Regions from separate parts of the Paenibacillus sp. FSL R7-0163 genome, predicted to be linked through region 2. Evidence: riboswitches for the same ligand, from Rfam matches in the RefSeq annotation. Region 2 holds a riboswitch; the other holds the start of a gene.
The links. Region 2 has a riboswitch for cyclic di-AMP ahead of NST45_RS01455 (alpha/beta hydrolase). Riboswitches for the same ligand answer to the same signal wherever they lie in the genome.
Positions count from the first base shown of each region.

Region 1: it holds a riboswitch for cyclic di-AMP, as region 2 does, so the genes downstream of both, NST45_RS16250 (KamA family radical SAM protein) here and NST45_RS01455 (alpha/beta hydrolase) in region 2, are expected to answer to the same signal.

Region 1 covers NZ_CP150224.1:3,630,770-3,635,200, reverse strand. The annotation lists gene NST45_RS16260 (DinB family protein) at 1-156, opposite strand, end outside; gene NST45_RS16255 (YafY family protein) at 240-1,151, opposite strand; gene NST45_RS16250 (KamA family radical SAM protein) at 1,294-2,460, opposite strand; cyclic di-AMP (ydaO/yuaA leader) riboswitch at 2,601-2,742, opposite strand; gene NST45_RS16245 (AraC family transcriptional regulator) at 2,791-4,431, opposite strand, start outside.
Region 2 covers NZ_CP150224.1:331,466-335,896, reverse strand. The annotation lists gene NST45_RS01460 (exosporium glycoprotein BclB-related protein) at 1-356, shown strand, start outside; gene NST45_RS01455 (alpha/beta hydrolase) at 1,686-2,495, opposite strand; cyclic di-AMP (ydaO/yuaA leader) riboswitch at 2,601-2,787, opposite strand; gene NST45_RS01450 (hypothetical protein) at 3,107-3,280, opposite strand; gene NST45_RS01445 (Nif3-like dinuclear metal center hexameric protein) at 3,365-4,123, opposite strand; gene NST45_RS01440 (alpha-glucuronidase family glycosyl hydrolase) at 4,184-4,431, opposite strand, start outside.

The DNA of each region.
Region 1 (4,431 bases), 3.3 Mb from region 2:
AACCGCATAGATATGGCTAAGGGCATGAGCGATGGTGGGAAATGGGCTGTTCACTTCTTGACTTAGCACAGAAGGCGGGAGTTCCTTGATTCTCCCCAGGATAGTTTGGTTTGCCCATGTGTGGTATTTAAACATTTCTACTGGATAATTTGTCATTCGTACATTCTCCTTTTGAATGGTCATGGATTTGTTTTTTGTTACTGTAGTTAATATAAAAGAAGAAGTATGACATCAGACTGTCATACTTCTTCATAAAGTTTGAGTGTGTTTTGAAGCTGCTCTTTTAAAATACCTCGCAATGCAGGGGGTTCGAGGACTTCGGCGCCGCTGCCAAAACTCAGCAGAATGGACCAAAGCCAACGTGCTTCCAATGGCTTATACACAGGAATTCGCATCGTCATGCTTTTATCGGAATGAAATTCCTTGTCGACTTGATGAAACTGATCCAAAGCTTCTGCCAAAGCCTCAGGGCCTACCCGGATCACTATTTCCTCCACCTGATCTGCCCTGTTTGAACAGCCAGCCTCTTTGGGTACCTCATGTTGCGAATGAAAGGTATCCTGCGTCAGGAACAAATTCAGCATCCGGGAAAGTCGGAACTCTCGATAGTCCTGCCGAGCCCGGCAATAACCATAGATGTACCAGTTGCTATATTTAAAATGAAGCTTTACTGGTTCCATTTCACGGGTTGTACGTTCATTTTTTACACTGATGTAATCAAAACGGACAACATTTCGTTCCGCTATAGCCGCACGTAAAAGAGGAAGTGCGTCAGGATCCGTACGCCGGGTTTCAAGATCCACCGCGAGACTAGAAGTCTGTGGCTCCGTTCCTATCGTTTGCAGCCGTTCAATGGTTCCTTGCGTATGCTCATCTTCAAACACGGAAGAGAGACTGTTAAGTACAGTAATCAGAGAAGTGACATCATACGAACGGAGCAGGCTTTTATCCATTTTATATCCGTCCATAATGCCATATCCACCTTTAGTACCCTGATACGTTACGACCGGGATGCCAGCGGCACAAATCACATCGATATCCCTATAGATTGTTCGCTGGGAAACCTGAAACTCTTCAGCCAGCTTGGAGGCAGATAAAACTTCGTGGTTCAATAGCTTGTAGATCATAGAAATCAATCGTTCCAATTTCATGTGTGCATTCCCACCCATTAGTTCATTTCGTGTTACAGCGTGATTATATCATAGATTTTTTCGGGCTAATTTTGGGAGGGAGGAGTTTTGTTGTTGGTGATGAAGAAATATCCTATGACAGAGTCTGACAGAGCCGATTAATTTATTTACAGATTAAATCCGCAGGCTCTGATAAATGATTAACAGAAATAATAGCATCGTTTTTTTTCACAGGTGGGGTCCAATATTGCTCATTCCCAGGCAGGTCATCGAACCATTCGGCGTCCTTTGGACAATCTAGAATCATGAATTTTCCGTATTCCTGATCTCTGGATTGATGGTATTTGAGATAGGCTTTCCCGTTATCAATGGCGAGAATTTCTATTTTTCCTGAGGTGTGGCTCATGGATAAGCGTACTCTTTTGCCAAGTCCTGAGGTTCTAGCTTTGGCTTCTTCTACAATTTGATAGACTTGCTCGAGCGGTAATACGAAATCCCGGTTTCCGGCAACGGGCCGGTTCACAAAGAAGTAGTAGGGTGTAACGCCAGCCCATGAAAGTCGGTCCAGTAGTTCCCCTAAAATAATGGGATCATCGTTGATGCCTTTGAGGATGGGAGTCTGATTTACGACAATTGCCCCTGCGTTGTGGAGAGCTTTAAATGCTTTTTTGGCTTCAGGTGTGATTTCACGAGGATGATTGATGTGCGCCATAACATAGATTCGTTTGTCTTCGGTAGAGTAAGTACGAATCAGCTCCAGCAGCTCTTCGTCTTCAGAGATCCGCATCGGATTAAATACGGGTATCTTCGAACCTAGTCTAATGATTTTAACATGCTCAATGCTTCTTAGATTTTCAATAATGGATCTTAGCTTCGGTGTGGAGAGAATTAAACTGTCCCCGCCCGTAAGAAGTACGTTGTTAATCTCCGGATTCTTTGCGATATACTCCAAGCCCGGAGAGACATCAGCCATCGCCTCTTTCACGTCATTTCGAAACAGACGCTTACGGAAACAGTAGCGGCAATAAGCCCCGCAGACCTCGGATACAATCAGTAGTGCAGTGGTTCTATACTTGTGCTGACAACCAGGTACCACATAATTCGTGTCCTCATCGGAGGCGTCCCAGCGCCCATACTCCAGCAGTTCACCTTCGTTAGGAATAACCAGCTTACGGATGGGATCTTCTGGATCATCCCAGTTAATCAAAGACAGATAGTAGTCATTTACACGAAAAACAAATTTTTCTGTAATTTCTTTCAGATTCTCTTTTTCCAGCTCAGACAACATAGCTATTTTGTTAATATCCGTGAAGTACTTTACCTTTTGCACGTACATCTCTCCTTTGTCTCGTAGTGTGAGAAATGAGGGAGCCTTAGTGTCAAAGGCCAATCTACTGCCAGCAGGGTCCAAAAAAAGCACAAAAAGAGACCCTTAGCAAGGGTCTCTGGTTATGTAAATAACATGAAAAGCAGACCCATCCACTGCTGACGAGGTTAGCTGACGGACTCGGGTAAGATGGTACCCTACATTCTAATGCTCAATGATTCGCCCCAATTAACTGGTTCCCCCGCTTTTCAACTGTAAAAGTTGGAAATTAAGCGTAGATAAAGTATACCCTATGAAGTTTTGAAAAGTCAAAAGAGAATCCTAGATTCACCTTCAATTGCTAGCGCTACTTCCGCCGAGTAGTTTAGGCAACAACGTTAGCAGCTTCTCCCGGGTTAACGCATCACTGGAGTTCCATTTGCTTCCGTCGAGCAGATAAACATGTCCCTGACGTACTGCCGGGAGACTGTTCCAAAGTGAACTGTCTAGTAGTCGTTCCATTGCAGCTCGCGAGTCTTTGCGTTCCGGAATGAACATGAAGATATGATCTCCGGCGTAGGCAGGCAGTCGTGTTGGATCCACTTCGGCGAACCCTAACTCTTCGTCCAATATGGCCTGAATCTCTTCGGTCGGTTGTAAACCACATGGGGCATAAAGCGCAGTGGAGAATCCGGACATTCCCATAGCATATAGATGATCTCCATGATCATAGACCAAAGCAGAGGCGGTTTCTCCAACTTGGAGAGTTGTCGAGTAAAGCTGCTGCCACATGGCTGCGTTTTTGATTGTGAATGACTCCAGCCATGCTTCCGCTTCGCGCTGTTTACCTAGCCAACTGCCTAATGTCCGCATTCGGTTGTCGAGAGGCGCAAATGAATCAAAGGTGAGTGTCGGAGCGATACCAGAAACTGCTCTGTAGGCTCTTTCATCACTATTTGCCAAAATGATCAAATCTGGGTTTAGGGAAGCGGTCAACTGCGGGTCCAGTGGAAACCCGACGTTGGCGAGCTTCTTAAGTCGATGTTTATAGACGCTGTTCCGGGCGAATGCTTCATCTCCACCGATAGGCTTTACACCTAACGCGAGAAGGTCGCCAAGTGTCTCGCCATGATAGACAATACGTTTCGCTCGTTCAGGAATTTCCACCTCATGACCCGTCCAATCCTTGACGGTAAGCTTACGACCTTGCTGATGTGCATATTGTCCGGGTGTAACTCCTGTTTTTTGCCGAAAGCGGCGGCTGAAATAGTATTCATCCGAGAAGCCGACCAGTCTGGCGATTTCCCGCAGTGGTTCAGTCGATTCCTGCAGGAATCGTTTGGAATGATTAATACGCAGATCCGTCAGGTATTCAAGCGGCTTTTTACCCGTAAGCTGTTGAAAGATCGGTGTATACTGCCAGATCGATATCCCCGCCCGTTCAGCCAACTGCTTCACGGTGATACTCTCTGTATAATGCTCCTGAATGAATGTTATGGTCTTTTCTACGGATTCCGTAGGACTTGGCAGGTGTTTGGAAGGGTAATTATGCTCAAAAAGTAGCAGCAGCAATTCTTGGAATTTTAATTGTCGCTTGAATTGTTGTACATCATCGGTATTATTCCTGTTCATGAGCAGCTCTTCGACTAGTCGGATTACCTTGGTGAACGGGTGCACAATTAACTCCCGTCTGCCGGAAAGCAGCTCTCCAGAATATCGTTTAGGATGCTTGGTTGTATAAATTGCTGTAAAGGTGATGAGGTAATAATACAACGTCAGCTCCTGGTTGTTCGTACTATAGGAGATTCCAGGAGATAGTAGATAACATTTATCCGTACTTAGTATCACGCTTTGATCATCGAGGTTCAATTGTCCGTTCCCTCCAGTAAATATGAGAAGGGTATAGTCCTGGGTTGTACGCGTTATAGAGCTTGAATCGGCAGCTTGAATCATCAGTTCGGCCTCGTTTAGCTGAAATAACAGAGAGTGGAGTGG
Region 2 (4,431 bases):
TTATCAACTTTGCATTCTCGACTCCTCGTGCAGGAGTGATAACATCCCTTGCTGCTTATTTCAGTAATACCATAGCTTTATCGCTGCTTGGTACTACAATAAATGTAACAGCACAGTTGTACCAATCGGCCACACCAAATAACACATTTACTGCTATTCCAGGGGCATTAGTAGCGCTCCCACCTATCACAGGTACTATTAATCTAGGAACTTTTGTCAATGGAATTACAAATGATATCAATTTTGCTGTAACACCACAGACACGTCTGCTTATGGTATTCTCAGCCACTGCTACAGGCCTCACCCTTGTAAATACAGTCACTGGTTATGCAAGTGCTGGCTTTACGATTGTATAATCATTAAAACAAATTCAAAAAAAGGCATCTGCCATTCCTTCTAAGGAGTGATAGATGCTTTTTTGGTAATATACGGTACACTTACTTGATCTTTCGGACTCAACTGCCGCTATTCGTTAATTTATCCCTGTTTAGAGAGATCATCGGACCTGAGAGGCGGTATTGGGCAGAAATGGTGCTCAATAGCGTCTATTTTGTACAAATAACGCCTATGGGGTCCAATAGCAACTCAAAAATAGGAAACTGTTGCAAATAAGAGCGCTTGAGTCCGATAGTCTGCAATGTCACTCCCCGCTCTTCTTCTCTCCTACTCATGTCCGGAGGCTGAATCCCTATTACCGAAACCTTCCTTTCCTTTGGTCTCGATCAGGAGCTGCAGATACGCTGCTTACTACACCTCCTTCTATACACTTACCATCACTACTTAGAATCTACTGTTTCTTTCCCACGTCGGATGAGCTGCTTACTATGCCTCCCTCTATACACTTACCTTCACTTAGGTCTACCGTACTCTCCCACGTCGGATGCGCTGCTTAGGTCTACCATTCTCTCCCACGTCGGATGAGCTGCTTACTACGCCCTCCTCTATACAATTACCTTCACTACTTAGGGTCTAACGTACTCTCCCACGTCTGATGCGCTGCTTACTACGCCCCTTCCATACACTTACCTTCACTACTTAGGGTCTACTGTTCTTTCCCATGTCGGGTGAGACGCTTACTACGCCCCTTCTATACTCTTACCTTCACTACTTAGAGACTACTGTTCTTTCCCACATCGGGTGAACTATATTTGATGCTGTGGTAGGGTAGGGACATTAAGTGGCGTTCTAGGTACAATATGCTTGTAAATGTTCAACATCCACCGGTTAGTAAAATACCAAAGGCTGGCTCATTCGTAGATTTCACTACTGATGAGCCAGCCTTTAGTTAGATATCCATTATATTAGGGAAATCCTCCCTAATATTCATCGATAATCGCTTTAAAATAAGGTTTTTAGGGAATTTATCCCTAAAAATTCATGCAAATACCCATTTATGGCTAAAACATCCTATTATTAGGGAGGTTTTCCCTAATCCACGTTCTAGGAGCCATAATCCCCTTCATTTTAGGGAAGTTTTCCCTAATCCACGTTCTAGGAGCCATGCTCTCTATCACTTTAGGTAGAATTTCCCTAATTCACGTGCTAGAAGCCATAATCACCTTCACTTTAGGGAGAATTTCCCTAAAGTTCTACCCAGAAAGACGTCCCATAGCCAGCTCATGCTCCCTGGCTATGGGACGCCCTTTTCCACTTAAACGCTTCGCTTGTAAAGGTCTCCCTATAGATCAGCTAATCTGCTGACTGCCCTGCTGCTTCTCCAAGAAACGTTGAAGAATCGCATTGAATTGCTCCGGCTGGCACAGATTACTTGGATCTAATGCGTTCGGAATAATCGCCAACTGCGCATGTGGCAGCTGGGACACCATTTCCTTCATACAATTCACTCCAAATTCATTAAAGTCCCCTACAATACATAAAGCAGGACGTTTAAAAGCCTTTAAGCATCTGGTGTAATCAACATGGCTTGTAGCCAGTCTTTGCCGATATAGCTCCCGGGGACGTTTGTCCAGCAACCCTCTTCTAATCTCATTGTAGGCCAGACTCCAGCGCTCTCGGTACATCATCCGAATCGAAGGCAACACCAGCTCGCTTGGGAGATAATACATTAGCAAACTGCAATATGCTGCCATAGTTTGTATTTTCCCTACAATTGTTGATCCGTGAGTCCTACAGAAGCTGTCTGCGACCACAATTGCTTTTACACGCTCAGGATATTGTTTGGCAATATGCTGAACGACTAAGCCACCATAGGCGATTCCTACAAAAACTGCTTCACGAATACCTAGGTCATTCAACAGCATAATCAGATCCAGACATTGCGTCTCAATAATCTCATGTGGGGCCTCCAGCAGTTTACCAGACTTACCATTCCCCCGTAAATCGCACAAAATCACTTTATATTTATCGGAAAAATACTCCAGCTGTGGTTTGAACATACTGTGTGTTAATCCATGTCCATGGATAAACACAACCGGAGTGCCAGTTCCATTGATTTCATAATAGAGCGAAGTTCCGTTCAGTTTAGCGATAGGCAAAGGTAACACCTCTTTCATAATAAATTCTACGACTATATCTGCTTAAAAACGCAGCAAAAAACCACAGAGGGATTCTCTGTGGCTATTCATCACTAAACACGCCATTCATCCTCTCTCCATACGCTTACGAGGTTAGCTGTCGGATTCGGGCAGTGAGAGTTGCCCTACCTGCAGGGATGCATGTTATGCACCCGGAACAGGATTCACCCCATAACCAGTGCCGACTCTCACATCGGCTGCCAGTTGTTGGTTCCCCCGCTTTCCAGAAACGGAAATTAAGCGGATTGCTTATGTAATTGTAAATTTAAGATAATTGTCAGTTCTGAGATGAATCATACTCTTGTAAGGTTTGCTTGTAAAGGAGGGCTCTGGTCAAAATAATGTTGAAAGCAATGCTTTTCATTTCATATTGAGCATACTCTTCATTTTCTCTTTCTTTTGCTCTTGTTTACTCGTTTTATTTAAGAAAATGGCTCTGAACCAAGCCAAACGGAGGTTAAAACACCAGTACTTTCTATATAAAGGCCATCCTTTTCACTGGAGATATGAAAAAAGCTAAGCAGAATCAGAGATATTCCCTGTCCACTTAGCTCCCTTTTACAATACTATGGCTACAAAAGATCGGCGTTTTTCAATGCATGCTCCCAGCTTGGAAAAAAGAACAGCGCACTTCTCATAAGCTCTGGGTCGCTTTGCTTTACTTGTTTTTTACTGATCGAGCTTCCGTCGCTTTGCAGCTTTTTGATCCGACTTAATACTTCATCAGCCTCCAAAGGAATTTCCATTGAAACACTCCTTTCTCAGTGACCTGTTTCCCTTCATTTTCTCCATAATATGTTTATTTATTCCGTACTCTTAATTTCCCCAGATTAAACCATCTGATAGATGGGTTGTTCAGCAATGAACCGGGTAGGAAGCATGGGATATTTGTCTGCTAAGATTTCAGCTAAATATTTCATTCCCGGCGCTTCACTCTCCGCATGACCTAACATGATGAGCGCTTTAGATCTGCCTTGGTGCCCTGCATCCCGCACATATTCCGGAGTCTCCCACTCTGGTCCCTCACCAGCAATAATTAAATCAAGATTGTGATCATTAAAAAGCGGAATAGCCATCGTCCCGCCTCCTCTGTAACCTACTAATATCCCTACGCGTTTGCAGGAAAGAGACAGGTCACCGGCAGCGCGTACATAAGAGATCCCTAGCTTACTTTTAATATATTGAGCAGCTTCCAGTACAGTCATAGCAGGAATAGTGAGAATCGTAGCAGCTGCTTGCTGCTCTTCCACGTATGCGGACCAATCTAGTTCTCGCAGTAAACCCACCATAATTCCATCCGGCTTTTGCCGATGCCAATAATCATGATAACGAAAAATAGCAATTTGGGAATGTTCGATCAGACTTTTTTTCGCATGATAAACCGGATCACCTTCTAACCACTCGCTCGCCGCATGATGGCTATAAAATACACCTTCATGCGTGATCAGCAAATTGGCTCCTAACGCTATTGCTTGCTCCACAACATTTTGTGTGGCAGAGAAGGCCGTAATAATCCCTGTGACTTCAGTTTCCGGTTCCCCTGGGTTCAGAATATCCACAGTCCCTTCTACCTGTTCCACAGTTCCCATTAAATCTTCCAAAATCGCTCTAATCGTGAGGCTCACTATCATCATCCCTCGATTCGAAATCTAATAAATCTTTCTGCCTTTAAGATCCTCAATTCCGCTCTTGCGGTAAAAATACGTATTGATCCGATCTCTCCATTCCTGCGCATGCTCTGCTTGCTCTTCAAGACGTTGCTTCACTTGCATATACAATCCACTATCCACGCTGCCTTCAAGTGATTCCCATGTCGCTAGAAGCTGTGCAGCCTGCTCAGCCCCCTCAAAATGAGTATCGTAGATATGCTGAATAATAGTTTGCCCCGATTGCAGAA